2 regions of the Paenibacillus sp. FSL W7-1088 genome follow, and region 1 is predicted to be linked to the other one. Evidence: riboswitches for the same ligand, from Rfam matches in the RefSeq annotation. Region 1 holds a riboswitch; the other holds the start of a gene.
What was found. A riboswitch is a leader RNA that binds a small molecule or an ion and turns the genes downstream of it on or off. The one in region 1 is predicted to bind glycine.
Positions count from the first base shown of each region.

Region 2: it holds a riboswitch for glycine, as region 1 does, so the genes downstream of both, sdaAB (L-serine ammonia-lyase, iron-sulfur-dependent subunit beta) here and gcvT (glycine cleavage system aminomethyltransferase GcvT) in region 1, are expected to answer to the same signal.

Region 1 covers NZ_CP150216.1:5,664,058-5,679,101, reverse strand. Annotated here, with positions in the region: gene gcvPB (aminomethyl-transferring glycine dehydrogenase subunit GcvPB) at 1-1,308, opposite strand, end outside; gene gcvPA (aminomethyl-transferring glycine dehydrogenase subunit GcvPA) at 1,401-2,756, opposite strand; gene gcvT (glycine cleavage system aminomethyltransferase GcvT) at 2,753-3,889, opposite strand; glycine riboswitch at 4,191-4,313, opposite strand; gene gcvH (glycine cleavage system protein GcvH) at 4,661-5,050, shown strand; gene MKY42_RS25570 (PTS mannitol transporter subunit IICBA) at 5,619-7,085, shown strand; gene MKY42_RS25565 (BglG family transcription antiterminator) at 7,085-9,190, shown strand; gene MKY42_RS25560 (PTS sugar transporter subunit IIA) at 9,187-9,621, shown strand; gene MKY42_RS25555 (mannitol-1-phosphate 5-dehydrogenase) at 9,618-10,769, shown strand; gene MKY42_RS25550 (cysteine-rich CWC family protein) at 10,822-11,070, opposite strand; gene MKY42_RS25545 (DNA mismatch repair protein MutS) at 11,163-13,175, opposite strand; gene MKY42_RS25540 (helix-turn-helix domain-containing protein) at 13,750-15,044, shown strand, end outside.
Region 2 covers NZ_CP150216.1:518,341-533,384, forward strand. Annotated here, with positions in the region: gene MKY42_RS02490 (methyl-accepting chemotaxis protein) at 1-555, shown strand, start outside; gene MKY42_RS02495 (arsenic transporter) at 737-2,029, shown strand; gene MKY42_RS02500 (phosphate ABC transporter substrate-binding protein) at 2,792-3,715, shown strand; gene pstC (phosphate ABC transporter permease subunit PstC) at 3,855-4,763, shown strand; gene pstA (phosphate ABC transporter permease PstA) at 4,766-5,653, shown strand; gene pstB (phosphate ABC transporter ATP-binding protein PstB) at 5,666-6,421, shown strand; gene MKY42_RS02520 (phosphotransferase) at 6,649-7,746, shown strand; gene MKY42_RS02525 (MFS transporter) at 7,776-9,053, shown strand; glycine riboswitch at 9,391-9,514, shown strand; gene sdaAB (L-serine ammonia-lyase, iron-sulfur-dependent subunit beta) at 9,772-10,461, shown strand; gene sdaAA (L-serine ammonia-lyase, iron-sulfur-dependent, subunit alpha) at 10,451-11,395, shown strand; gene MKY42_RS02540 (alpha-glycosidase) at 11,571-13,325, opposite strand; gene MKY42_RS02545 (response regulator transcription factor) at 13,543-14,226, shown strand; gene MKY42_RS02550 (HAMP domain-containing sensor histidine kinase) at 14,223-15,044, shown strand, end outside.

The DNA of each region.
Region 1 (15,044 bases):
CTCGATCATGATGCATTCCTCCACGTTCAGTGGGAAGTACACGGTTGGCGGGTGATACCCAAAATCAAGCAATCGTTTGGCAACATCCAGTGTCCGCACACCGTACTGCTTCAACCCCCGGCCAGACATAACAAATTCATGTTTGCACACGCCTGGATACGGAATCTCGTAGTAAGGTGCGAGACGAGCCATCATGTAGTTGGCATTGAGCACCGCACATTCAGATACCCGACGTAAGCCTTCAGGTCCATAAGTACGAATGTAGGCATAGGCGCGGACCAGAATACCGAAGTTACCATAGTACGCTTTGACCCGGCCAATGGATTGATCACCTTCACGATCCAATGCATATATACCCTCATCATTTTTGATGACCATCGGTTTCGGCAGAAATGGAATCAAGCGGCTCTTCACGCCAACCGGGCCGGCACCAGGTCCACCTCCGCCGTGCGGAGTACTCATTGTTTTGTGCAAATTCAGATGCACCACATCGAAGCCCATATCGCCAGGCCGAGTGATGCCCATAATGGCATTGGAGTTGGCTCCATCGTAGTACAGCAGGCCACCTGCCTGGTGCACAATGGAGGCAATCTCCTGAATGTCTTTTTCAAAAAGGCCGAGTGTGTTCGGGTTAGTCAGCATGAGCGCTGCGGTGTCCGAACCAACAGCTGCGCGAAGTGCGTCCAGATCCACCAGCCCGTCTGCGCGGGAAGGGATCGTTACCGTTTCGAAACCTGCTACGGTTGCACTTGCCGGGTTGGTCCCGTGAGAAGAGTCCGGTACGATAACTTTTGTACGCTGTTCACCACGGCCTTCGTGGTAGGCGCGGATCATCATGAGCCCGGTCCATTCGCCATGTGCACCAGCGGCAGGTTGCAGCGTAACGGCGTCCATACCGGTTAGTCCGGCAAGGTCATTTTGCAACGTGTAGAGCAGCTCAAGTGCACCTTGAATGCTGGATTCGTGCTGATAGGGGTGAATTTTGGCGAACCCGTTGTAACGGGCCACATCCTCATTAATCTTCGGATTATATTTCATCGTACAAGAACCCAGTGGATAGAATCCGTTATCTACCCCGAAATTACGACGAGACAGGGCAGTGTAGTGGCGAATGACGTCAACTTCAAAAACCTCAGGCAATGCTGCTGCTTCAGACCGGAGCAATTCCCGGGGAATCAGGGAATCCACAGCTTGACGGGGAACGTCGCATTCAGGCAAGGAATAAGCGACCCGACCCGGACTGCTGAGTTCGAAAATCAACGATTGCTCCGGTGCTGGAGAGGCAGTCTGATTAGTGACTGTTGTGATAGTTTCAGGTTGGCCCGAAGTGGAGATAGAGGTTACCGTTTCAGATTGTCCTTGTGCCGATGTTGTCGTTGTCTTTGTTGTCGTTTCCTGAGTCACAGCGATCCCTCCAATACACGTGCGAATTCATCGATCTCTTCCTTACTGCGTCGTTCCGTAACCGCAATCAGCATATGTCCGGCGAGCTCTGGATAATCACGTCCAAGTTCATACCCGCCAATGAAACCTGCATCGAGCAATTTCAGTTGCAGTGGTTCCACGTTTGTTCCTTGAGGCAGTTGGATCACAAACTCATTGAATGTAGGGGCGGTAAATGTAAGAGAGACGCCTGGAATTGCGGTAAGCGTGTTAAGGGCATAATGGCTCTTTTGCAAATTCAGATCAGCGACGTCGATCATGCCTTGTTTACCCATAATAGACATATAGACAGAGGCGCTCAGCGCGAGTAACGCCTGGTTGGAACAGATGTTGGACGTCGCCTTTTCCCGGCGGATATGCTGTTCCCGTGCTTGCAGCGTGAGTACAAAACCACGCTTGCCGTTGCGGTCCGTTGTCTGGCCTACAATTCGGCCAGGAATCCGACGCATATGAGCCTGGGATACGGCGAAGTATCCGCATGTTGGGCCGCCGAGTGAAGCGGCGATACCAAGGGGCTGTGCATCGCCAACAACGATGTCAGCACCCAGCTTGCCTGGGGCTTCCAGCAGACCCAGCGATAGCGGGTTGGCGCTGACCACGAGCAGGCTCTTGTGCGCATGCGCAAGGTCTGCGGCCTGTTTTACATTTTCCACGGCGCCGAAGAAGTTCGGGCTCTGGATCATGACGGCTGCGGTGTCATCGGAAACGGCGGCTTGCAGGGCATCCCAGTCTGTTACTCCATTTTGATATCCAATCTCAACAATCTCCAGATTGAGGCCGTGTGCGTAAGCTTGCAATACCTGACGGGACTCAGGGTGCACGGTACGTGACACAATCAGCTGTTTGCGGCGGGTTGCTGCTGCGGCCAGATTGCCTGCTTCCGCAAATGCAGTTGCACCATCGTACATGCTGGCATTGGCTACGGCCATGCCTGTTAACTCACAAATGTAAGATTGAAACTCGAAAATCGCCTGCAATTCTCCTTGGCTGATCTCGGGTTGATAGGGTGTATAGGCAGTGTAGAACTCGGAACGGGAGATGACATGATTAATGACAGAGGGAACGTGGTGATCGTAAATGCCTGCGCCCAGGAAGCTGGCGTGTGTCTCGAAGTTGGCATTGGCTCCCGCCTGCTTCGACATATGACGTGTCAGTGCATATTCATCCAGTTTGGAGGAAACGGGCAGTTCACCCTGATAGCGAATCTCCTGTGGAATGTCATGGAACAGATCCTCAATCGTTTCCACACCGATGGTTGCCAACATGGCACTCTGATCCTGCTCGGTCATGGGAATGTAGCGATGCTTGCTCATGCTTGATCAGCTCCTTGAGTAGGTGTCTTTGATTCACGTGTCCGTTTATGAAAAGGGGTCTTCACGACCTCGGCTTTTAGTTTCTTGCCACGAATCTCAATCTCCAGCGGGGTACCCAATGCAGCATATTTGCTGTCAATCAAGGCCAGCCCCAGATTACGTTTCAACGTAGGCGACTGGGTGCCTGTGGTCACTTCACCAATCTGCACGCCTTCGGCGTAAATGGGATAATGAGGGCGAGGGATGCCGCGCTCCAGTACTTCGATGCCGACCAGCTTGCGCGCAGGCCCATCATTTTTTTGCTGCAACAAGGCTTCATGTCCGATAAACGGGCCTGCATTTAGCTTCACAAACATGCCAACGCCAGCCTCCAGCGGTGAGATGGTTGCAGACAATTCCTGTCCATACAGAGGAAGCTTGGCTTCAAAGCGCAGCGTATCCCGAGCTCCTAGTCCAGTCGGAACGAGTCCGTGACCTTCTCCGGCTTGCATCAATCCGTTCCAGACCTCAGCGGCTTGTTCTGCAGGAACGTATAGCTCAAAGCCATCTTCACCCGTGTATCCGGTGCGGGATAACAGCAATGTAACGCCACATACCTTCGCATTTGCCACAAAGCGGAAAGGCTCAATCGATGACACATCGGTGTCTGTCACCGTTCTGAGAATATCCACTGCCAGCGGACCTTGCAGAGCAAGCAGCGCCGTTTGATCCGAATCATTGGTCATCGTTACGCCTGGCGTCATGTGCTGTTGCAGCCATGCCCAGTCCTTGTCGATGTTGGAGGCGTTAACGACCAGCATATAATGCTGGTCTTTCAGTTTATAGATCAGCAGATCATCGACCACGCCGCCATCCGGATAACACATTAACGTGTATTGGGCCTGACCGGGAACGAGTGTTGTTACATCATTGGTGGTCATGTGCTGTAAAAAAGCTTCCGCGTGTTCACCTTGGACGGTGAATTCGCCCATGTGGGATACATCAAATAATCCGGCACGTTCTCGCACCGCTTCATGCTCTTTCTGAATTCCACTGAATTGTACCGGGAGCTCCCAACCGCCAAAATCAATGCATCGTACGCCTTCATATTGCTGATAGAGTGGAAAGAGTGGGGTTCTAAGCAAATCGGACATCCAATCACCTCGTCATGGGCCGTCAACCGGCCGAGTGTATAACCGTGGATCAATGAATCTGGCATCACATTTTATTATAAAAGTAAGGCAAGGACGCTATAGGCAGCGCCGCTCTATAACCTGTTTTCGTTTTTTTGGGAAAAAGGAAAAGGACAGGCCAAAGAACCGGCATGCCAGAAGCACGCTGTATTCTTAGGCTCTGTCCTTGGTACCTGAGAGTTACCCCGCCGCCTGATGCAGCAGGTTTCCCCTTGGGTGATCATAACGCCCGCACAGGGCGAATAGATGCTCTCCAGAGTTGCGTCCCGTAAAAGTCCTTTTGCCTGAGAGATTCACCTCCGCTTGTCGGTGGTTTACTCCTTCGGCGTTACCGCATGTACACCCTGATTCGGGTGTCAAGGGTAATCTCTCCCTTTACATTCATCCGCGGGTATTGCATAGACCAATTAAACACATTGACTACTCTCATTAAAGCCTGAATCGTCTATTGATGTCAAGAACGATATCATAGAAATGAATAAAAAAACCGAATGATATTTTTATTTTATTTCTTAATGTTCGTCTATTTATAAAGATCGCGCTTACTTTTCTAATATTCACCATTATATGCAGGGAGGGCCCATTTGAGTTACAGGTATATAAGGAAGAAAATCAAATAAATTGTGAGGTATCTTGACATTTGAATCGAAAATATCATACGCTATGTTCTGGGAAAAAGGTTAAGGTCAAAGAAACGCATGCACTCATTAATGAAAAGCGAGGCGGATATCGATGAGCGAATTGAAAAGTGATTTCCTGTACAGTGAAGAGCACGAATGGGTGCAGACCGTTGGGGAGGATACCGTACGTATTGGCATTACCGAGTTCGCGCAGCATCAGCTGGGTGACATTGTGTTTGTAGAATTGCCTGACCTGGAATCGGATGTAAAAGCGGAAGACAGTATTGGAACGATTGAATCCGTCAAAACCGTTTCAGATTTGTTTTCTCCTGTCAGTGGAACGATTATTGCTGTGAATGATGCATTGCAGGATTCCCCGGAGCTGGTTAACAACTCTCCTTATGAGGAAGGCTGGATGATCGAGATTCGTGTTGAAGGCGACCTGACAGCAGCGCTATCCACATTGATGAATGCGGGTGCGTATCGTAAACATACGGAATAATATGAAGGTATAATTCATTGGTTGGATCGAGAGCTATAGCTTGATGTAAAAGTCCGTTTAGCTTGAAAAAAATGAAATGATTGTTTATAGATCCGGATAGTGACACTGCTTATTCGGAGAATACTTGGGCGCAATGGCCTCACCTGAGACAGGGTGAGGTGATTGCGCTTTTTTGCCGTTGTTAAATGATGAATGGGATGGAATGTTTATCACTCTAATGTGTTCCAATATCATTTCTAAATTAAATAGAAATGGCTCGTTTAAATAGAATATATTTACCATTTTATTTGTCATTAAAATGGGCTAATTCGTGGGTATGATACATGAAAGGGAATAACAGGTTCCATTCCATATACAAGGTCAAACGTTAGAAAATCCTTTAAATTTAAATCTTGTCATCAACGTTCATGACGGAAGTAGGTTTTCATTTCGTTGTAGAAGATACCGTTTTCATTTACGATATGGTTGTAAATTAAGATTTATTGCAGATTTGTACCTTTGTTCGTCTGGATCATCGTTGTCAAAATTCAGTGGAATTAAGGTTTAATATGTTGAGGAGGTTTTCAGTATGAGTTCAGTGGACGCAAAGTCCGAGAAAAGCGGAGGAATACGGGTCGGCGTTCAGAAGTTTGGACGTTTCCTGAGTGGTATGGTTATGCCAAACATGGGTGCATTTATCGCCTGGGGTCTAATTACGGCATTGTTCATTCCAAAAGGATGGTTCCCTAACGCAGATTTTGCATTGCTGGTTGATCCAATGATCAAATATTTGCTGCCTTTGCTTATCGGTTACACAGGCGGTACCATGGTACACGGCCAACGTGGTGGTGTAGTCGGTGCAATTATGACCATCGGGGTTATTGTCGGCAGTGACATTCCAATGTTCCTTGGAGCCATGATAGCCGGACCATTGGGAGCCTGGGTCATTAAAAAATTTGACAAGGCTGTTGATGGCAAAATCAAATCAGGGTTTGAGATGCTGGTTAACAACTTCTCCGCTGGTATTATTGGTGGGATTTTGGCCCTTCTAGCCCTTAAAGGCATCGGGCCTTTTGTTGAAGCAATTAGCAAGGTGTTATCGGCCGGGGTAGAAGCTTTGATGAATGCTGGACTTCTCCCGCTGGTCAATTTGATCATTGAGCCAGGAAAAGTATTATTCCTGAACAATGCGATCAACCATGGGATTTTGACGCCAATTGGTACGGATCAAGCAAGAGAACTGGGTCAATCCGTATTATTCATGCTTGAATCCAATCCAGGACCTGGACTCGGCATTTTGCTGGCATACTGCTTCTTCGGTCGCGGATCAGCCAAATCTTCCGCTCCAGGTGCTGTAATTATCCATTTCTTTGGCGGGATTCACGAGATTTATTTCCCTTACATTCTGATGAGACCGATACTGATTCTGGCTGCAATGGCTGGTGGTGTAGCGGGTACATTGACCTTCATGCTGACTGGAGCTGGTTTGGTGTCAGCACCGTCACCGGGAAGCATCATTGCATACTCGTTGTTAACACCTAAGGGTGGATATCTTGGCATGTTTGCAGGGGTAGCCGTAGCTGCAATCATCTCGTTCCTCGTAGCATCTATACTGCTCAAAACAGGTAAACAGAAGGACGACGAAGATCTGGACAGTGCGTCCAACCGCATGAAGGATATGAAAAATCAGGGCAAAACAGGCAACCTCACTGTTGATAAAGACAATCGGGAAGCTGACCGTGCAGCCGATATTGCTTCTTCGGCAGTAAAAACGGATATCAATAAAATTGTATTCTCCTGTGATGCAGGGATGGGTTCGAGTGCCATGGGGGCCTCCATTCTGCGCAAGAAAATGAAGGCAGCCGGTGTGGATGTTGCTGTAACCAATACGGCGATCAGTGAGATTCCACAAGATGCCGACATCGTCATCACACAGAAAACATTGACTGACCGGGCCAAATCCGTGGCTCCAAATGCAGAGCATATTTCCATCGATAACTTCCTGAAGAGTCCTGAATATGAGGCACTGGTGGAGCGCCTCAAATCCGACTCCTGATGAGTAATATTACAAGGAGACAGCGTGAAATCGTGGAGTTCCTGCTGGAGCATCCGCATGAGGTAACTGCTGGCGATATAGCTGTTGCGGTCAAAGTAAGCACTCGTACCGTACATCGGGAGTTGCAGATGATTGAACAATGGCTTGAGCCCCTTGGTATGAGATTGGAAAAAAAATCGGGAACCGGGGTTCGAATTGATCCCGGTTCCGATGATTTGGCCGTATTGCGTCAACAACTTGAGCTTAACGAATATGTGGAGTTTACGCCCGAAGAGCGTAAACTCTTCATGCTTTGTATTTTGCTGGATGAAGCCGAGCCTGTGAAGCTGCTTGCGCTGGCCTCAGATCTGAAGGTAACCGTGTCGACGGCAAGCAATGATCTGGACGATCTGGAGCCGCGCATTCAGCTGGCTGGCTTGAAGTTGGTTCGCAGGCGTGGATACGGGGTCAAAATCAATGGAAGCGAGCTGGCTCATCGCATGGCTATTTCCGCGCTTGCTCTTGAATATCTGGATGAATCCGATTTGTTCGGTAGACAAGCGGAGCATGGAGTTTCCAAAGTAAACAGCAAGCTTCTGGAAATGATAGGGCATGAGGATGTACTTACGGTCGAAAATGCATTATGGCAGCCGGATATTGAGTGGTTGGAAAATATACCGGAGCGTCAATACATGAAGCTGCTGATCCAATTGTCTGTAGCGGTTGTGCGGATTCGCAAAGGCTTTGGCATAGGTCGGGGTACTCAACAGGACAAAAAAGACGTTGGAATGCCTCTACATGGTGAGCAGAAGGTGCCGGAATATTTAGCTTCCAGACTGTGCGGTATTCTATCTGCCCAACTTGGGCTGGAGTTTGTGAGCGAGGAGCAGGCTTATTTTCACAGGCTGCTGATTGAAATCGCGCAATCGATTCATTCCTCGCGTCTGCTGCCCGTAGACGATCTGGTCTTACTTGACATGGTTCGTTCCCTCACAGATCGGATGCAGCAGAAAACTCATTATTCGTTCCATGAGGATCGTATGCTCCGTGAAGGTCTGATTGCCCATATGGAGCCGGTGCTGGAACGAATGGATGGGCGGCAGCTCATCCGTAATCCGCTGCTTCAACAGATCCGCAAGGATTATGAATCACTGTTTGAGGATGTAAAGTTAGCGGTGCGAGAGGCTTGGCCCCATACGGATGTGCCGGACGAGGAGATCGGATTTTTGGTGATGCACTTCGGTGCTTCCATTGAACGGCTGCGTGTGCTGAAACGTGAGATCAGAGCAGTCGTCGTCTGTACGAGTGGGATCGGATCTTCACGGATGTTATCGAGCCGTCTGTCCAAGGAAATTCCCGAGATTCGGATTGTGGACAGTGTGTCCTGGTATGAAGCCGCACGTATACCGAAGACGGAATATGATCTGGTTCTCTCTACTGTGGATCTGCCGATGGATAAACATCAATACTACAAGGTGAGTCCACTGCTGACGGCAGAAGAAAGTGAACGTTTAAGGCACTTCATCAGGACAACGACGCTTCAGCGGGAACATAGCCCCCCACCTGAAGCTGAGTTAAGGACAATAGGACGAATTGCCGATCCAGTTGGACTGGAAGCAACCCTGATTGAAATCGTACAGATTATCGGCAAGTTTCAGGTGTTCCCGTTGGATAATCAGGAGATCGGATTTTTTGACACGGCCTACGCGATGTGCAGTGTTTTACATCAATCCGGTGTGTTAAATAATCCAGAAGAGATTGCCAGGCTGCTGGAGGAGCGTGAAGCGATTGGAAGCCAGAAAATTCCCGGGACTTCCCTCGCTTTGTTTCATACACGCAGTGATGGCATTCACAGTCCATCCATTACACTGTTCCAACTGACAGAGCCGCTTCTACGCACGACGGAAGACCCGACAGGTGTCAGCCATGTGCTCTTGATGCTAGGACCCAGACAGTTATCGAAGGAAAGCTTGGAGGTACTGAGTGAGATCAGTGCACTATTGTTGCAGGAAGAAATGATCACTTTACTTGAAAAAGGCAACCGGGATGATCTTATTCATTACTTGTCCCAAGAACTTGCGGGATTTTACCGCAGCAAAACCGAAATTGGAGGTATTCAAACATGAGTGTGTTAACTAAAGATAAAGTCATCATGAATGCAACGGCTCAGGACAAATACGAAGCGATTCGTATGGCAGGTCAAATTTTGAAAGATGCGGGACATATCACCGCTGAATACATTGACAAAATGCTGGAGCGTGAAGAGATTGTCTCCACGTATGTCGGCAACGGACTTGCAATTCCACATGGCACGAAGGAATCCAAATCATTCATTTTGTCCACAGGTATATCGGTGATTCAGTTCCCGCAAGGTGTTGATTTTGGGGAAGAGAAAGCGTATATGGTCATTGGTATCGCCGCTCAAGGTGGAGAACATATGGAGATCCTGACCAGCATCGCAGTCATCTGTGCCGAGGAAGAGAACATGGAAGCTTTGCGTCATGCTCAAACCGCTGAAGAAGTCATCACTATTTTGGAAAGCGAAATGGAACTATGAAGGCCCTTCACTTTGGAGCAGGTAATATTGGACGTGGCTTTATCGGGTTGATTCTGTCCCGTGCAGGCTACAATGTCGTTTTCTCGGACGTTAACCAGGAGCTGGTTAAGGCTCTAGAGCAGCGTGGAGAGTATACGGTTGAACTGGCTAACGAGGCCAAGGATCTGGAGACAGTTACCGGTGTGAGTGCAATCGATGGAACCAATCTGGATACCGTTGCTCAGAACGTTGCAGAAGCTGAACTGATCACAACCGCTGTGGGTGTGAACATTCTGAAACATATTGCTCCGGGTATTGCAAAAGGACTTACGTCCAGACTGGGAACGGGTGATGTCTTCCAGCCGCTTCACATTATTGCCTGTGAAAATGCAATTGGAGCCAGCACGCAGTTGAAAGAACATGTATATGGTCTACTTGATGAGCGTACTCGCCAGCTTGCGGATCAGTACGTGTATTTCCCGGACTCTGCCGTGGATCGGATTGTGCCGATTCAGCATCATGAAGATCCATTGCATGTACAGGTAGAGCCTTTCTATGAATGGGTTGTTGACCGTTCACAAATGGCCCCTGCATTCAAACCGGTTGAGGGTGTAATGTATGTGGATGATCTGGAGCCTTATATCGAACGGAAGCTGTTTACCGTAAACACCGGACACTGTATTGCTGCCTATATTGGATATGTGAACGGGTATGATACGATTCAGAAGGCTATTGCCGATGAAAAAGTCAAATCCATCGTATATGGTGCCTTGCAGGAAACCGGAGCTGTTTTGGTGAAGCGTTTTGGATTCAATGCCGACGATCATCAGTTGTACATTGCCAAAATATTGGAACGGTTCGTTAACCCGCATCTGACGGACGAAGTAACTCGTGTAGGACGTTCGCCGCTGCGGAAACTGTCCCCGAATGATCGTCTGGTTCGCCCGGCTCTCCAGGCTTACGAGTATGGAACGGAGACAACACATTTGGCAATGGGTATGGCGGCTGCTTGCAAGTTTGACATTTCCGAAGACCCAGAAGCAGTGGAACTCCAGACTACGATCCAGCAAAAAGGGATTGAAGCAGCACTCAGCCAGTATACGTCCATGGATGAGAGTCATCCTGTACTGAAGCAGGCTGTAGCGCATTATCAACAAATGCAGAAGTAACGGTCTGTATTTCAATACAAAATCATATCGATAGAAGAAGAGCCTCACAGGGTTAACTGTGGGGCTCTTTATTTTGCTCTTTCTTCTTTTTATACGTATCCAGACATGCCTCGCAGATGCAGGACTTCCTGCGCTGTTCTGCCGGAATGGGGTCAAATACCCCTTCTGGGAACACAGCCCGGTTACACCAGCATTCTGAATGAGGACGACCAGCGGCATAGGAGCAACCATTGGCCTCACCGCATAAAGGACATACAAGAACTTCTGGAGTGACTTTCTTTGTATCCTGCTCAACAGACATACGAGTCTTCCTTCCCCGATAAATTTCTAACCACGAACGATCGACAGGTTTATTCAAGTATAGCAACTCAATCCATTATATCAATCCTGTGGTTATTCTTCAGGGGGCAATTCAATCTTCAATCCTTCCACATGCTTGCGACTCATCAGTTTGCGTTTTTTGCGGTTCTCTTTGGTCTCCAGCACGATGTCGAGGTCATAGTCGTCGCCCGGATAAAGTTCCTGTGCAGAAATATGCAAAGTCAGGCGTTTCTTGTGAATTTTGACTTTACGTCCACGCAGCATGACTCCGATATTTCCGCGACTGTCCTCCACATCACAGACGATGCCTGACTGGTTCAGATAAGCTGCATAGACGCGATCCCCTTTTCGGAATGCTTTAACAGGGGCGGTGGGTTCTAATGTTTCAGGCCGATCAGCAAATTTCTTTTTTGTTCCAGTCTGTACGGGCGGACTGACAGGTTTCATCATGTTCCTTGTTTCATTCAATCGTTCTTGTTCAACCGTGCTGTTTGTTTGTGATGACGTTGAACTTACATTAGGCACGGATGGAGAGGAGATGGAAGAGACACTTTGCGGGACACCCTGATCTGAGATGAGCTTGGATCGCTCAATAATGCGCTGTGGCATACCCAATTTCAGTGCAATGGAGTAGGCATAGCTGTCCCCGGCTTCTCCGATCCGCAATCGATAAAGAGGTTGAAGAGAGACCGTATCGAATTCCATTCTTGCATTCTCAAATCCAGGCGTGGCTGCAGCAAAATGTTTGATTTCCCCAAAATGGGTTGTAGCGATAACGGTAGCTCCACGGCTGTGCAGCTCCTCCAGCATGGCGATCGAGAGTCCCACTCCCTCACCGGGATCGGTACCGGAGGCCATCTCGTCAATAAGCACAAGCGTCGATGAATCGGCTTGCTCCAGGATGCCAATCATGTTGCGAATATGTGCAGAAAAGGTACTAAGTGCTTGCTCCAGGCTCTGTCCATCACCGATATCCACAGCAATTTCATGATACACGGCCATCTCGCCATCTTCAGCGACAGGCACAAGCAGACCGGATTGCATCATCAATGTCAGCAGACCCAATGTTTTGAGTGCAACCGTTTTGCCACCCGTATTCGGCCCTGTAATGATTAGTGAGGAATACGTCTGACCAATTGCAAAATCAAGCGGAACCATGGATGCGCCCATAAACGGATGGCGGGCATGATGAAGCCGAACCCGTCCATTGGCATTGACACGTACAGTCCGTCCGTCCATGGTCGCCGCATATTTCGCTTTGGCGAACAGGAAATCCAGAATTCCTACCGTTTCCGTGTTTAGTGAGATTTCTCGATTATAAGACTCTGCAAGAGAGGTTAAGTCACCGAGTATTTTCATCTCCTCCCGTGATTCCTCGGCTTGCAGTGAAGCCAGCTCCATTTGCAGACCTACTAATTCAGCAGGTTCAATATATACGGTTTGGCCACTTCCCGATTCATCCAGCACACTGCCTTTAACGTGTTTGCGGAATTCTTTCTTAATGGGCAGCACTGTTCTTCCACCACGCTGACTAATCACATTTTCCTGCATGATGGAGCGGTGTTTGCTTATTAGCGAATCCAGCTTGCGCTTCATTCGTTCCTCGTTCACCGTCATTTTTTTACGAATACGTATCAGCTCCTTGCTCGCCTGATCCTGAATGCGTCCACTATGGATACAGCGTTCAATCTCGCTCAGCAGGGATTCCATCCATATCATGGATGAAGCGTAGCGACTTACTGTGGGTGCCACTTCGGATTTGCCTTCCATGTATTTCATCAGCTGTGCACAGCTGCGCAGAAACTGGGCAAGATGGCTGAAATCACGTTCCGTAAATAAATAACCGGTACCTAGCAGATCCATAATGGTCTCCATGCCATCCAGTGATGGAATGGGCACACTGGCGCCGTTACGAATCAAAGCAGCCGCTTCAGCGGTCTCTTCCAGACGCATTTGAATCTGAGGAGCGTCCACCATTGGCTTCATGTCTCTTGCGTAACGTTTGCCTAAATAGGATAGGGCACAGGCGGCAACGTTTTTTTGAATTTGGGGATAACCCAGACTGGTTAACGTTTTTTCATTCATGCTTGATCTCTCCTTGGATATAAAATGGAATTTCGGTTAAAGCGATGGAACATATTCCTGGAAAACGCAAAAAGGGCGGAGAATGAACAAACGTCATTCTCCGCCCTTAACGTACGGGAAAGTAGGGCCCGTTATAGGTCTATACAAAAAAATCCACGCTGAACACAGCGCGGAAATAGACCCGGACAAGTACAATCCCGGAGGCGATTTATGATATCCGCTGTTCTTAACTAAGTACAGGGTAATGGCGCATCATGAAACACACGTATGCCACAAGGCACAAGTGAATCGAAGGCCAAACTCCTGAATATGAAACTTGTTAGTTAAGAACGCTCACCGACATCAAAATCTCTCCTTTGATTGAGGAATATGCATTCAATATAAACTGGAAATTGCCTTGAAGTCAACCTTCAAGAATAAATAGTGGACTTGAATAACAATGGGTTTTAAAATAACAATAGTAAATTAATCCAATGAAAGCGATATTATACATACGTTTTGCATTCGATCGGGAAGTGATTTCGAAATCGTTCTCGTTCAAATCACGCAAAATGCACAAAGGAGGATGCTCTATTTGCCTAAATACCTGCTGCGTTTGCTCTGTTTTACGATGATTCTCGGAGCCCTTCCGGTCATTGTTATTGGTTCAGTCTCCTATTCGATTGCTTCACGTGACATTGAGCAGAAGGTGCGGGAGAGTAATTTGCAGATTCTGCATCAGACCCAAATGCGGGTAGAACAAGTATTGCGCAGCCTGCAATTATCGTCCATCCAATATGTGAATTCTCCCTTGGTATTACAAGCGATGAAAAAACCGCTGGACAGCAGCGAATTTCAGGAAATTCGTGATCTGACTTCCGGATTTAATAATCTGCAATCGGTTACAAATATCGATCAGGCCTACCTTGTGAATCTGGATGAAGACTGGGTTGTTTCGATGCGATCCTTTGGAAAATTGGATGATTTCAGTATTCGGGACCGGATAGGCTCTTATTTGAAATATACAAACAGCCTGTTCTGGGTAACGCAAAATGTGAGTTCAACCAAAGAAAGTGTGTCGGGATCGGCGGAAGTTGGTGAAGCGACACCAGAACACTCGCCTACCCTTATTTCATCCGACAACGTGGTCAGCATGGTATTCAAGATTCCGATGATACCAACGAATGTGAAACCCAAGGGATTTCTGGTTATAGACATAGCCGATACAGAGCTAAGTACATTTCTAAGCCGAAATCCGAATTCAGGGGATATGTACGTCCTTGATCGGGAGCAGAAATATTTTCTCAACGATACAGAACAAGATGGGAAATACGACACGCTGAATCAGGAAATCCACGAAAAGGTACAAACGACGGGACAGTCGGAGGGTTTCTTCAGCGCAGAGGTGGAAGGAAGCCAGGTGGCGGTTAGCTACAGGCAGTCCCCACTTAATGGCTGGTTGTATGTATCTGTTGTATCGCTGAGTCAGATAACCGCCCAGTCGCAGAAAATTGCATTGGTTACAGGTGTGGCTACGCTGGTCATGTTATGTTTAACGGGACTAGTAGCCTTTTATGGCAGTCGCAAGATGTACTCTCCCATTTCCAGACTTCTGCAGTTTACGAAAGGACTGGATTCTCCTATGGCTCCGTCGGGACGCCGCCAGGATGAATTTATATACATTGAAGAGCGATTATCGACCTTGTTCAGCTCGGAGAAAACGATGCGTGAGCAGATGAAGGGCCAACATGTTCATTTGCAGGAATTTTTTATGACCAAACTGCTTACAGGCAAAATATCGGAAGATGACTTCAGATATCAGGGTCAGTTATACGATTTTCCAACCTCATGGTCTAGACTTGGGGTACTTACACTTCAGATTGATACTCT
Region 2 (15,044 bases), 2.1 Mb from region 1:
ACCAATCTGCTGGCACTGAACGCTTCCATTGAAGCGGCAAGAGCGGGTGATGCTGGCCGTGGCTTCGCAGTCGTAGCGGGTGAGGTGCGGAAGCTTGCAGAGGAATCGGGAAGCTCGGCTGCGCAGATCGGTGAACTCGTTCATAATATTCGTCAGGATATGGATGCTGCTCTGAACGCTATGAATGCAGCCCAGACTCGGGTTGGAGACGGAATTCAGGCCGTGAATACGTCTGGACAATCCTTTGCACAGATTCGGGAGGCTGTAGAGGATGCTGTTCATACGCTGGACAATTTGTCCGAAACAACGAAACAGTTGGAGAGTGGTGCTTCCCACGTTGCCAAAGCAATGAACGATATATCGACCGTGACCCAAGAATCTGCTGCGAATACGGAATCCGTCTCGGCATCTTCTCAGGAACAGCTGGCATCTGTGGAGGAGATCGCTTCGTCTTCAGCACATCTGAACAGTATGGCGGAGCAACTGCAAGGATTGTTGGGTATGTTCAAAATGGTGGAGGACACGCCGAAGGATAAGGACAATTCTAACCATTAGACGATATCTTTTACCGCAGTTTCTATAGAGATAGAAGGAAATAAAGATAGACATTTCTCCTGAAGCCCTGTATAACTATAGCGTCTGGTTTATCCGCAAGAATTGCGGTGTAATCATATCGCACAGGCCATTCTCATATCATGCTCCAAAACATGATGAATATAGCGGAACAGGAGGCTTTATGACATATGTAGCAATTTTGATTTTTGTCCTGACCATCACATTGGTTATCTGGCAACCACGCGGATTGGGTATTGGCTGGTCCGCCATGGGCGGGGCTTTGCTGGCGTTGATGTGTGGTGTCGTCAGTCTGAACGATGCCTCTGATGTGGCATCCATTGTATGGAATGCAACGCTCGCTTTTGTCGGTATTATTATGATTTCATTAATACTCGATGAGACAGGTTTTTTCGAATGGGCAGCTCTTCATATGGCAAGATTGGCGGGAGGAAATGGACGCAGGCTGTTTATCTATTCCATTTTGCTCGGGGCGGCGGTATCAGCTCTCTTCGCCAATGATGGTGCAGCGCTCATTCTTACCCCGATTGTGCTTGCGATGGTACGTGCATTGAAGTTCGATGAGCGCATGGTGCTTGCCTTTGTTATGGCCAGTGGATTTATCGCGGATACAACGTCGTTGCCGCTGGTCGTCAGCAACCTGGTGAATATCGTATCTGCGGATTATTTCGGTATTACATTTGTGGAGTATGCGGTGCGGATGATTGTGCCTAATCTCTTTTCCATCTTGGCGAGTACGGGGATGTTGTTCTTGTTTTATCGTAAAAACATCCCGCTCCGCTACGATATCTCTGCAGCACGTGATCCACGGGAAGCCATTCGTGATCCGCGGATGTTTCGCATCGCCTGGTTTATGCTGGTGCTGCTGCTCGTGGCCTATGCTTCCAGTGAGTTTTTGCCGATCCCCGTATCGGTTATCGTCGGTGCAGTAGCTCTTTTGTTTGCCATATTGGCGAGAAAGAGCGAAGCCGTGGACCTGAAACGCGTAATCAAGGAGGCCCCATGGTCCATTGTCGTGTTCTCGGTCGGTATGTACATCGTGGTGTATGGGCTGCGTAATGCCGGATTAACCGATCACCTGAGCCGCTGGCTTGATGCCATCGCAGACCATGGTCTGCTGGCTGCCTCAATGGGAATGGGCATGATCGCAGCAATATTGTCATCTGTAATGAACAACTTGCCTACCGTGTTAATTAACGCACTCGCGATTCAGGGTGCACACACCGATGGCATTGTGCGTGAGGCCTTGATCTATGCCAATGTGATTGGTTCGGATCTGGGTCCCAAAATGACCCCGATCGGTTCACTTGCCACATTACTGTGGCTGCATGTGCTGTCCCGCAAAGGTGTGAAGATTACATGGGGATATTATTTCAAGGCAGGCATCATCTTAACCATTCCTACCCTATTAATTACCTTGGCCGGATTAGCGTTATGGCTATGGATATTGGGTTAGTAAAATCGCATTTTACATTAACAATCATCAAATGATCCAATATATTGTAAAAAGCTGCTCTCACACGCTGGTGTTACCTACTAGCTATGAGGCAGTTTTTTTGTTTCTTCTATAGAAGAAACAAATTCTCTTTCTTCATTATGCATTTACACTAAGGCCAGCCTTCTATAGACTGGCCTTCTTTTTGCCATCCCCCAGGCTGAGGATTAAAATGCCTGGGACCCCACCAGCGGTGACACAGCGCAGGGAACGGAAAGATTGTGTAAAAGCGAAGCGTATTCTATGTAAGAATTTTAATTGTAAGAAAAGATCAAAATGATCATTTGTTCTTGATGGGTAGATTGAGTAGATAAAAAAACTGAACGTAGTGGAGGGGACGGAATCGATTCTGAAGAAGCGGCAGCGTTCGCCTTTGTCTCCGAGTTTTAACATTATACATATCAGATCAAAAAAAATTGGAGACAACAGCGATCGGAAGAACGATCCGTAACCGGAACGGCCACTCGAAAGTATTAGCGACTTATTCATTATGTGATGAAAAACTGGACACAATACGGATTGAAACAACGTCCGTTCACGAAGCGGTCACTTCAGCGCAATTTGTCTCAGGTAAATTTCAATCCACAGTAAACATTTTTAACATTGCGTTTACAAAACATTGATTTTGAGATGACATAACGAAACTACAATGAATAAAGAGTTGATGGTGAACAAAAATAAAAGCCAAATCACCGTCACTAAATTGGGGGAGGAAAACAAAACATGTTTAAAAAGTTGCCGTTCATTTTGATGACCTTAACGTTCGTACTGGTTCTCGCAGCATGCGGATCGAAAAATGACGCTGGTACAGAGGGAAGCAATAATTCCACAGGAGAAACTGCTACTGAACTTAGCGGTAACATTCTGGCTGTTGGTTCAACAGCACTGCAACCTCTGGTAGAGCAAGCTGGACAAAAATTTATGGCAGTTGATGAATATAAGAACGTAACAGTACAAGTGCAAGGCGGCGGTAGTGGTACTGGTTTGACACAAGTATCCGACGGACAAGCTACAATCGGTAACTCTGACGTATTTGCAGAAGAGAAAATCGATGACGCAGCAAAAGTAAGCGAATTGAAAGATCACCAAGTGGCTGTTGTAGCCATCGCTCCAGTAAGCAACAAAGATGCGGGTGTACAAGATTTGACGAAGCAACAACTGATCGACATTTTCTCTGGTAAAATCACAAACTGGAAAGATGTTGGCGGTAAAGATCAAGCTATCGTTATCGTAAACCGTCCTAGCAGCTCCGGTACTCGTGCAACATTCGAGAACTTTGCACTGGGAACAAAAGTTGAAGATATCCAAGGTTCTATTCAGGAAGATTCCTCCGGTACAGTTAAAAAGCTCGTAGCTGAAACGCCAGGCGCAATTGGTTATCTGGCTCTGTCCTACCTGGATGACAGCCTGCAAGTTTTGAAATACGAAGGTGTAGAAGCAACAGTTGAGAACGTAGAAGCAGGAACTTATCCGGTATGGGCTTACGAGCACATGTACACTAAAGGTGACCCGGATGCAGCAACAAAAGCATTCCTTGACTACATCTTGAGTGACGAAATTCAACAGAAAGATGTGACGGAGCTTGGTTACATCCCAGTATCCGGCATGAAAGTAAAACGTGACGCTGCAGGCACTGTGACTCAATAATCTTTGAACTTGCGCATACAGCGAGAGAGGCGGACCCAGGTCCTGCCTCTTTGCGCGGTTTGCTCTGGAATAATCCCATATTTATGAATTCTACTATAGAAGGATGGTTGTTATGGAACAGACCGAAGGGGGAACGGTAATGAACAACAAGTTGAAACCGCGCCGGCCCTTGAGAGAGAAGCATTATTGGGAAGAGTGGACGGGACGGATCTATACGTCGATTTGTGTCGTTTTCCTGATCGTTGTCATGTTTTCCATCGTTTATTTTGTAGCGTCCAAAGGCTTGTCGACCTTTTTCCAGGATGGCGTAAGTTTGCGCGAATTTATATCCGGAAAAACGTGGAACCCAACGGGGGAACCTGCTGCCTATGGAGCGTTGCCGTTCATTACCGGTTCATTCATAACAACATTGCTTGCAGCTCTGATTGCAAGTCCGCTTAGCTTGTGCGCAGCGCTCTTCATGACCGAGATTGTACCAGGTAAAGGTAAAAAGATATTGCAACCTGCGATTGAATTGCTGTCCGGTATCCCTTCCGTTGTGTACGGGTTTATCGGTCTCAGTGTGATCGTTCCATTGTTGCGCAGCATGTTTGGCGGAGCCGGCGTCGGGATTGCAGCCGGATGTTTGGTTCTGTCTGTTATGATTCTGCCTACCGTAACTAGCATTATGGCAGATGCATTGTCTGCACTGCCGAAAGGTCTGCGTGAATCATCCTATGCGCTGGGGGCAACTCGCTGGCAAACGATCTACCGTGTCATTATCCCAACGGTTCTTCCAGCTTTGCTGACAGGGATTGTACTGGGCATGGCACGCGCATTTGGTGAAGCTCTGGCCGTACAGATGGTCATCGGGAATGCCCCGCATGTACCGACATCATTGCTCGAATCGGCTTCAACATTAACGAGTGTAATCACCCTGAGTATGGGTAACACCACGATGGGATCTGTTCATAATAATGCACTGTGGAGTATGGCGCTTGTCCTGCTGGTGATGACCTTTGTCTTCGTCATTCTGGTTCGCCTGCTTGAAAGGAGGAACCGGGTATGAAAATGAAGGCTAAAACGGTAGATAAAGTTGCCACTTCCATTATCGTTGTTCTGGCCCTGTTCATTGTTGTTCTCTTGCTCGGTTTGCTTGGCTTCATTCTGGTACGTGGGATTGGGCAGATTAACTGGCACTTCCTGACCAGTGCACCACAGCTGCTCAAAGGTGGTGGCGGGATTGGACCGCAATTATTCAACTCGATCTTCCTGCTTGTTCTGACCTTGATTATTACGATTCCGCTCGGATGGGGCGGCGGTATTTATATGGCTGAGTACGCCAAGCCAGGCCGGATCACAAGCTTTATTCGACTGGTTGTCGAAGTGTTATCCTCGTTCCCGTCTATCGTTATTGGTTTGTTCGGACTCTTGTTGATTGTTAATACATTTGGTCTCGGATTCTCCCTTCTATCGGGTGCTATGGCCTTGGCAATATTCAATCTTCCACTCATGGTGCGGACAACGGAGCAGGCGTTCCGGGCCGTTCCGAAAGAGCAGAAGGAAGCGGGTCTTGCACTCGGATTGTCCAAATGGAAAATTATTACCTCCATTCTGCTGCCTGTGGCATTGCCAAGCTTAATCACGGGTACGATCCTGGCATCAGGACGGATCTTCGGTGAAGCAGCAGCCCTGATGTTCACAGCAGGTATGAGTAGTCCGCCGCTGGACTTCACGGACTGGAATCCAACAAGTCCAAGGTCTCCGATCAATCCATTGCGTCCGGCAGAGACGCTGGCCGTGCACATCTGGAAAGTAAACAGTGAAGGCATTGGCCCGGATTCCAAAGAAATAGCAGCTGGCGCTTCAGCCGTGCTTGTACTTCTCGTACTGGCGTTCAATCTCAGTGCACGCTGGATCGGTCGGGTGGTTTACCGCCGCATGACAGCTTCGAAATAAGGAGGAACCAACATGGCCATACCTTTTGGTACGGAACAGTTAAGCATATATTATGGGCATTTTCAGGCCGTTAAACAGATCAGCCTGACGTTTCCCGAAGCCAGTGTAACGGCACTCATTGGACCATCCGGCTGTGGTAAATCCACGTTCCTGCGGTCGCTCAACCGGATGAATGACGAGATTGCCGGTTCCCGCACGGAGGGACATATCTGGATGGATGGCAATGATCTGAATGAGCCAGGCACAGATGTAATCAAACTTCGCCAGAAGATTGGCATGGTGTGGCAGAAGCCGAATCCTTTTCACAAGTCCATTTACAATAATATCGCGTTTGGCCCCCGCTACCGCGGTATCAAGAGCAAGAAGGCATTGGATGAAATTGTGGAAAAAAGCTTGCGCCGCGCTGCGCTCTGGGACGAAGTGAAGGACAGACTGAATGAATCTGCCCTGGCCCTTTCGGGTGGACAACAGCAGCGGCTTTGTATCGCGCGCGCGTTGTCGGTTGATCCACAGATATTGCTGCTCGATGAGCCGGCATCTGCGCTTGACCCGGTATCTACGGGTAAAGTGGAGGAGTTGATCTCGGAGCTCAAGAAGGATCTTCGGATCGTAATTGTTACCCATAATATGCAGCAAGCGGCACGCATCTCGGATTATACGGCTTATTTTTATCTGGGAAGCATGGTTGAGCACGGAGATACGGAGCATATTTTCACCAATCCGGACAATCGTCTGACTCAGGAATATATTATGGGACGTTTCGGTTAACTGTTATATTGGATGGAGTATGAGATAGAGATAGTTTTATAGAGATACAAGGAAGCATAACACTCGGGCGAGGTCGTTCGGGAGTTATGCTTTTTTACATCTTCGTAAATATGGAATAGTTTGCCAAAGTAAAAACAATCATGCTACGATATTTGTAAACACTGCCTTTAATTTGATAAGAGAAGGAGATGTGGATTATAACTACCCATAAGATTTCCCATGACACCATGGCAACTGAAATTATCTCGCATTATTCCATAGAAAAGCCTTCGGTTTCCTTTATCCGACATAATGAAAATCTAACGTATCAGGTGGTTGATGAATCAACCGGACAGAAGTATCTATTGCGAATACATAAAGCCGCTTTTGCAAGCATGACGGGCATTCAGCATACACGACCTGCACTTGAAGCAGAGATGAATCTACTTCATGAATTACGGGCTACCAGTCCATTGCGGGTGCAGACACCCGTTCGCAATACATCGGATGAGTGGGTTACCGTCTGGTTGGACGAAACAGGAGAAGAGATCTGTTGTACTGTTCTGGAATGGATTGAGGGCAGGGATATCAAGCAGGGAGAACGTCTGACAACAGCGCAGATTCATGATTTGGGTGTACAGTTGCAGATATTGCATCAATATGGACGACGACCGAAGGAAACTCCCAAGCCGGGGGCTGGTTCATGGGAGTCTGAAAGCGGACAGCAGGTGAATGACCGTGAACAGCATGCTGATAAGACGACCATCTCAGGGGAGTATACCGATAGCGACAGCCCTACCTTGAAGCAAAAGGAAGTAAGACCAGCCTATGGCTCGATCAAAGAGAATCTGGTCATGCTGGAGCAATTGGAGGAAGGCGTTAGACGTGGCATCTTTACTCCTGAAGATTTCGATCTGATTCGCGAGACGTTTGAGAACATTAACGGGCAACTCGATACGTATCCGTATAATGCTGAGACATGGGGAATAATTCACGGGGATATTACTCGCGGCAATCTGTTAGTGACGGATCAAGGCATATCCATGATTGATTTTTGTTTATACGGTTATGGCTACTATCTGTTTGATGCCGGTGGTGCAGCTCTTATTTTCAATCCGGAGGAACGGGATGTCTTCCTATCGGGTTATACGGAGCAGACAGGACCACTAACGAAGCGTGATATTCGGTTAATGGAAGGATTCATGCTGATCTTTACGTTTGGCTATTTCGCATTCCAGATGGAGAATGAATCCAGGTACGAATGGATGAAAGAGCGAATGCATCTTATATGCAGCAAATTTTGCAGACCATATCTGCAGAATGAGAGTATTTTCTATGATTTATAATTTATGATTTCAAGTGGGTGGGTAGCGCTATGAAGGAAATCCGTACAAAGAGAGCTGCATCAAATGGGCAGTCTGGTGGCTGGAAGCATGCCGGATTGCTGCTTAGTGGAGTGGGCATATCCAATCTGGGTGATTTCATATATATTGTGGCAATTAACCTGATGGTTTTGGATATGACACAGTCTCCAGCGGCAGTCGCAGGGTTATGGATTATCTCGCCGATTGCTTCGGTGTGTACTAAGTTTTGGTCAGGCAGCCTGATTGATCGTTATGATCAGAGGCAGTTGATGATTGGTGCTGATATGCTACGGGCATTGTTGGTGGCGATGCTCCCACTGATGTCCAGTCTATGGATGATGTACGCAGTGATGTTTCTGATCAGCATGTCCTCCTCCATATTTGTCCCTTCCTCTCAGGTATACATTACCCGGCTGGTGCCTGCTGAACGGCGCAAGCGCTTTAATTCCCTACAAGCTCTGATCAGCTCAGGGGCATTTATTACCGGTCCGGCAGTTGCAGGAGTGATGCTGATATATTTATCTCCTTCGGCAGCCATTTATGCCAATGCGGCTTCCTTTGCTGCTTCTGCATTGATTCTAATGTTTCTTCCCAAACTGGGCATTGGAGAACAGAATATAGGGACAGGCAGCAGACTGACCCCTCGGATGGTAGCCCAGGATTGGAGAGCTGTACTGAGCTTTAGCCGGAAGTCGGGCTACGTGGTCGGTATATATGCTCTGTTCCAGATTATTCTGGTCGTCGGCATGTCGCTGGATGCCCAGGAAGTGGTATTTATCCGTCAGGTGATGAACCTGCCTGAATCGCAGTACGGAGCATTAATGAGTATCACCGGGATTGGTTATTTGGCAGGCTCCATGCTGGTTTGGCTGTTCGCCAAACATTTGCCGATCCGTCACATGATGGGTGGCGGTGTACTTCTGGTTGCGCTGGGTTATTTCCTGTTCGCCCGTTCATTCTCGTTTGAGCTGGCGGCGGTTGCTTTTATTCTGCTCGGTCTCTGTTCGGCACTGGCGAATACGGGCCTGGTTACCTTTTATCAAAATAATATCCCTGTGGATATGATGGGGCGAATGAGCAGTGTACTTGGACTGGTGTTAAGTGTGCTGCAGGTGGCTTCCATTTTGATTGCAGGGGTAATAGCAGAGCAGTTGTCACTTCGTATGGTATATACAGTTGTATCTGGGGTCATGCTGTTAGCTGCGTTGGGATTGTGGGTGACGAGCATGTTTCCTTCCCGAAGCAGGTATTACGATGAACCGGCGAAGTCCAAGGCGATGGTGGGGTAACAGGCAGAAATAAGGCAATTCCAGTACAGAATAATGGTTGCCTGAATACCCGAACCGTTCAGTGGAACATAACATAAATAGTATTAAACACAGATATTGGCTAATAGAAAATGAAAAATGTATACGCTTTCTAGATGAAACGCATTAACACATTCATGTGATGAAAGTTTACAGTTCATCAGTTTATCTTGTGTATAAAATGGAAAAAAACAAATATTCACAAAGAAATCGTTAAGTTTGTTGACACTGATCTTCCTGTCGATTAATCTTAATGAGAAAGTATTAAAAACTTCAATTATCGTTCTGGTACAAGATCAGAATGGTTCCATACAGCGAATGATAGCGAGCGGGAGAGACCTGGGCATGTCGAGTAAAATGGCAGCTGTCGGGCACCGAAGGAGCAAGCTGCTGCGCACCCGGCGCAGCGGTTAATCTCTCAGGTAAATGTACCATCGTTGGACGCAACTCTGGAGAGTGCGCAAACTGCGCCACCCAAGGGGTATATGGTCAAGCAGCACGGTGTGCAGGGTGACATCACCTGTGAATACAGGGATGCATCGATTCGCCGCGCTTCTTATCATGAAACTCTCAGGTATCGAGGACAGAGAGAGGGCCTAGGGCCTTCTTCTGTCCTTTTCTCATGTCATCATTCAGTAATAAAGGAACATTATGGGTGTACGTCTGGATGAAAATGACGATTATAAATGGAGGGTTTGCGATGCGTTTTAAAGACGTTTTTTCAATTATTGGTCCGTCCATGACAGGTCCATCAAGTTCACATACGGCTGGAGCGGCAAGATTGGGGCGAATTGCTCGTCAGTGGCTGGGATGCACGCCTGAACGCGCCCGATTAACGCTGTACGGCTCGTTCGCCGATACGTATCAGGGGCATGGTACGGATCTTGCGTTGATCGGTGGCCTGCTTGATTATGTGACGGATGATCCACGTATACCGGATGCAGAACAATATGCAGAGGAAGCGGGGATGGAGGTAGAGTTTTTTACAAGCGGCCTGCCTGCTCCTCATCCAAATACGGTCAAGATTGAACTGTGGCATGGAGACCGTCAATGCTCACTAATTGGTGCTTCCATTGGCGGAGGTAGTGTATCGGTGCATGCATTGAATGATTTTCGTGTACAGATCAGCGGAGAGTTTCCCACACTTGTACTGCGCCATTCGGACAAAGCAGGGGTGCTCGCTTCCGTAACCTCCACCATCAGTTCGTCCGGGGTGAACATCGGGTACATGCAAGTGGATCGGAAAGCCCGGGATGGTGAAGCATTAACAGCGATGGAGATGGATGGTGTGCCGAATCCTGAGATGTTGAACCGTCTGCGGTCACTGGATCATATGCTGGACATTCGCGTGATTGATTTAAAGAGAGGGGTCGAGCCTGATGCGGTTTAAACATCTACATGAACTGAATACCATCTGTACAGCAGAATCCAAGACCATTGCCGAGCTGATGATCGAAGAGCAGGTTCAGGAGACGAATATCCCGGAAGCGGATGTTGTACGGCAGATGTCGGATTACTATCAGGTGATGAAGGAAGCTGTACACAAAGGGCTGACAGAAGATACGACATCACGCAGCGGTTTGACTGGCGGAGACGGCAAAAAAATGGCTGAGTACATTCGTAAAGGTGAGACTTGTTCTGGAGATGCTTCTGCACTGGCCATGGCGTATGCCCTTTGTGTATCGGAAGTGAATGCCTCCATGGGCCGGATCGTAGCGACACCGACAGCCGGTTCTTGCGGCATCATTCCGGGTGTGTTTATCAGCTCCCAAGAGCGTTTTGGCTGGAGTGACGAGCATCTGGTGAACGGTCTGTTCTGTGCGGGAGCGATTGGTTATGTCATTGCCAACAATTCATTTATCTCCGGTGCCGAGGGTGGCTGTCAGGCTGAAGTGGGTTCTGCCATCGGTATGGCCGCTGGAGCCATGGTGGAGCTGCGAGGAGGGACGCCGGAGCAAGTGGTTCATGCGGTTGGCCTCGCGTTAAAAAATACATTAGGCCTCATCTGCGATCCAGTGGCAGGCCTCGTGGAAATTCCGTGCATCGTCCGTAACGGACTGGGTGCCGTAACCGCTTTGGCTGCAGCCGACATGGCGCTGGCCGGGGTACGAAGTGCAATTCCTTCTGACGAAGTCATTGATGTCATGCTGGAAGTGGGCAGTGCGATGCCGAGCAGGCACCGTGAAACGGCCCAAGGTGGGCTTGCCCAAACACCGACAGGACGGAAAATGATGGAGAAGCTTGCTAAACCGAAGGCGAAGCGTGCTGAGCCTGAGGCTGAAGCTGAGTCCCCTGCTGAAAATAAACCAGAAGCCAAGGCATAACATCCATGAACGAACATGAACTGAATTTAACTCGTGGAGTGAACGGTGATCTGTTCCCATCATAATATAAAAGCCGATACGAATTCTTCCTGATGAAGAAGCGTATCGGCTTTTTTGCTTATTCGGGGTTGCTTTCAATGCGTTGGAATGGCAAGGACACCACAATATGAAGATGCTATGCGATATCTGTACTTAGTACAGCATATCCGTATGCGGGCAACTCAACGACCAGGATTCCTTCTTCCTTGGCTGTGCGATAATTCTCGCCAAATAACTCCGTCCATTCCCCTGCGCCCGCCTCCAGCTCGACGATCGCTGTTTCTTCCGAACGATTGAACAGGATCAGAATACGCTCATTATCATCCTGTCGTTCCATCACAAGCTGGCTCCCGCCTTCACGGGCCTGCAGGAATCGAATGCTGCCTTCTGCACGCAGGGCAGGATGGGCATGACGAAGTGCAATCAGCTTTTGATAAAAGGTGAACAGCTCGCGGTCCTGCTTCGTCTCATCCCACTCCATACATTTCCGACAACCGGGATCATGCTCTCCGTCCAGCCCAATCTCGTCTCCGTAATAGATGCACGGAGTACCCATATAAGTGAATTGGAACAGCGCAGCCAGTTTCATCTTCCGCTGGTCGCCCTCACATAAGGTGAGCAGCCGTGGTGTATCGTGGCTGTCCAGCAGGTTGAATGCCACTTCGCTGGCTTGCAGCGGATAGCGGGACAGTTGTCGACCGATCGAGTTCGCGAATTGGTCGGCATGCATGGCATCTTTTACAAAAAAGCGATTTACGGCTTCCGTAAATGGATAGTTCATCGAGGCATCGAACTGATCACCTTGCAGCCAGGAGGAGGACTCATTCCATACCTCACCCAAGATATAGGCATCCGGATTCGCAGCCTTCACTACACGGCGGAAGTCGCGCCAGAACGCATTATCCACTTCATCCGCGACATCCAGCCGCCAGCCGTCGGTACCCACTTCCTTAATCCAGTATTCCGCCACCTCCAGCAAATACGCCTTCACCTCCGGATTTTCCGTGTTCAGCTTCGGCATGTGAGCTTCGAATCCAAACGTTTCATACGTAGGAATGCCATCCTTCACCTCCAGCGGGAATTCATGCACATGGAACCAGTCCTTGTATTTGGAATTCTCCCCGTTCTTCTGCACATCAACAAACGGCGCGAACGTCTTCCCGGAATGATTAAACACCGCATCCAGCAGCACCCGGATTCCGCGTGCATGGCACAGCTCAACAAGCCGTTTGACCGTATCTGCATCACCAAAATGACGATCTACTCGCAGATAATCTTCGGTATCGTATTTGTGATTGGTCGTTGCCTCGAAGATCGGTGTGAAATAAATGGCGTTAATACCCAACTCTTCAAGGTAATCCAGATGGTCGATGACGCCCTGGAGATCACCGCCGAAGAAGTTAAACGGGGTCGGCTTGCCTCCCCACTGTTCCACATGTTCCGGATTGAGGTCGGGGTTGCCATTTGCGAATCGTTCAGGGAAGATCTGATAGAAAATTGCATCCTTAACCCATGCAGGCGGTGTAAATACAGCCCCAGGGTGGATATATGGGAACTGGAACATGTGACCAGGGTCGTCGGGTTCATGGTCTTGGAAATCCGTTTCGGTCATCCAGATTTGTTCTGTGCCACTTTTCAGCAGGAAGGAATACTTCAGTCGATGATACGGAGGCTTTACTTGCCCCTCATAATAGTCGAACATGGAGTCGGATGTATATTTGGTTAAAGGAACCAGCTCTTTGGTGCGATCCCAGGCGTATTTGTCCCCAGTCAGGGCATGTACCTCGGTAAGATCATTCTTTTTGGCACGCAGACGCAGACGAATGGTATCCTTATCGTAGGCATAGGCCCAGTTCCGTTTTGGTTGATGATAGATGGCTTCCAGCAGCATGTTGAATTTCCTCCCGTCGTATACACATGTATTATGTGAGCAAGTCGAAGCATTCGATGCAGAATTATGCGAAGCGGATGATTAAGGTATAATTTAAAATAAAAGGACATCAATGATTGCGGAATCAACATTTGTACAATTTATATAAACAAGATATCTCATTATGTTTCAAATATATAATTAACCCAAAGGGTGCAGAAAGGAAACGAATACACGCATGAAAACGAAACTGTTATACATTGAAGACGATACGGAAATTGCCACCTGGGTCAGAGCCGACTTGGAGGAGCGTGGATATGAGGTGCTGTGGCTCGGAAGTGGTGAAGGTGCGGCTGAAGCTGCCGGGGGCTGTTCGTTGGTTATTCTGGATGTCATGCTGCCGGGACTGGATGGATTTACGGTAGGACAGCGACTCAAAAAGGAACATCCAGAAGTGCCCATTGTCATGCTTTCGGCCAGAACGTCCATTGACGACAAGCTGCATGGGCTTGATTTTGCCGATGATTATGTAACCAAGCCATTCCATCCCGATGAACTCGCCGCACGGATTGAAGTCCAGCTTCGAAAGGCAGGAACGGCAATCTCCGCCGATACCGTGGTGAAACTGGACCACCTGTCCATCTACGAGAAGGACCACCGGATCGTGAATGAGGAGACGGGGGAAGAAATTATTTTATCAGGTAAACAGTTTCATATCTTCGCCTACCTGCTCAGGCATATGGGCATGATTCGAACCAAGGAACAGATCTACGAAGCCGTTTGGAACGAATCTTACCTCGACGGAGACAAGACATTAATGGTACATATTCGGCATCTGCGTGAGAAGCTGGAGCGTGATCCGGCGAACCCGACTATCATTCAGACCGTTCGCGGTGTCGGGTATCGTGTGAAGAAGCCATGAGCAAAAAGGCGACGATGCGCGATTCATCCAATAGGGATAGAGGAGTGAAACGAAGCTTTCCAGGCAAACGGAAAATGCGTTTTGGACGGACCCTGATGTCCCGATATATTCTTCTGATCTTGGCAGCGGTTTTGTTTGTGCCGGTCATTCTCCCCATTACATCCATCATCTATGTGGTGGTGGTGAACAATACAAATAAAGAGAATACGGCACCTTATGGGGATAGCACGAAAATCAGTAACCTGTGGACCCGGGAATCCGAGAAGCTGGATGGGGCGACATCTGAAAAAATCAATCAACGTATGGAGCAGCTGCACCGCAAATATCCCAAATCTTCGATGTACCGTGTGGATCAAAAAGGTGAAACAGCATTTATTCTCGCTGGAGAGGATGTTGATGTATCGGAATCCACCGTGGATGGAACAACAATGACGACATTGAAGTGGACGTTGAATCATCAGACAACCGAGACCCGGATTCCTTCGATATGGAATGCAAACACCTCCCTGGAGTTTATGAAGGAAGCCTCCTATCGTGATCCGCTAACGGTGGTTTCTTTTGTAGGGGGAGATAGTGAAGACAAGGGACAAGGCTTTATGGTGATTGAAGTCCCAAGGTATCTTTTGCAAAAGCCGCAGAACAACTGGCCTATGGAACTCTTGTATTTGGGTGGACTGATGATGATTATCTTCCTGTTATTTATCATCATGTCGATCCTGTTCTTTGCGCGAATTCGCAAGCGGCTCATCCGGCTCCAGACGGCGATGATCACTCCGGGCAAGGAGGGTATTCCACTTCCTGTTGAGATTCGCAGATCA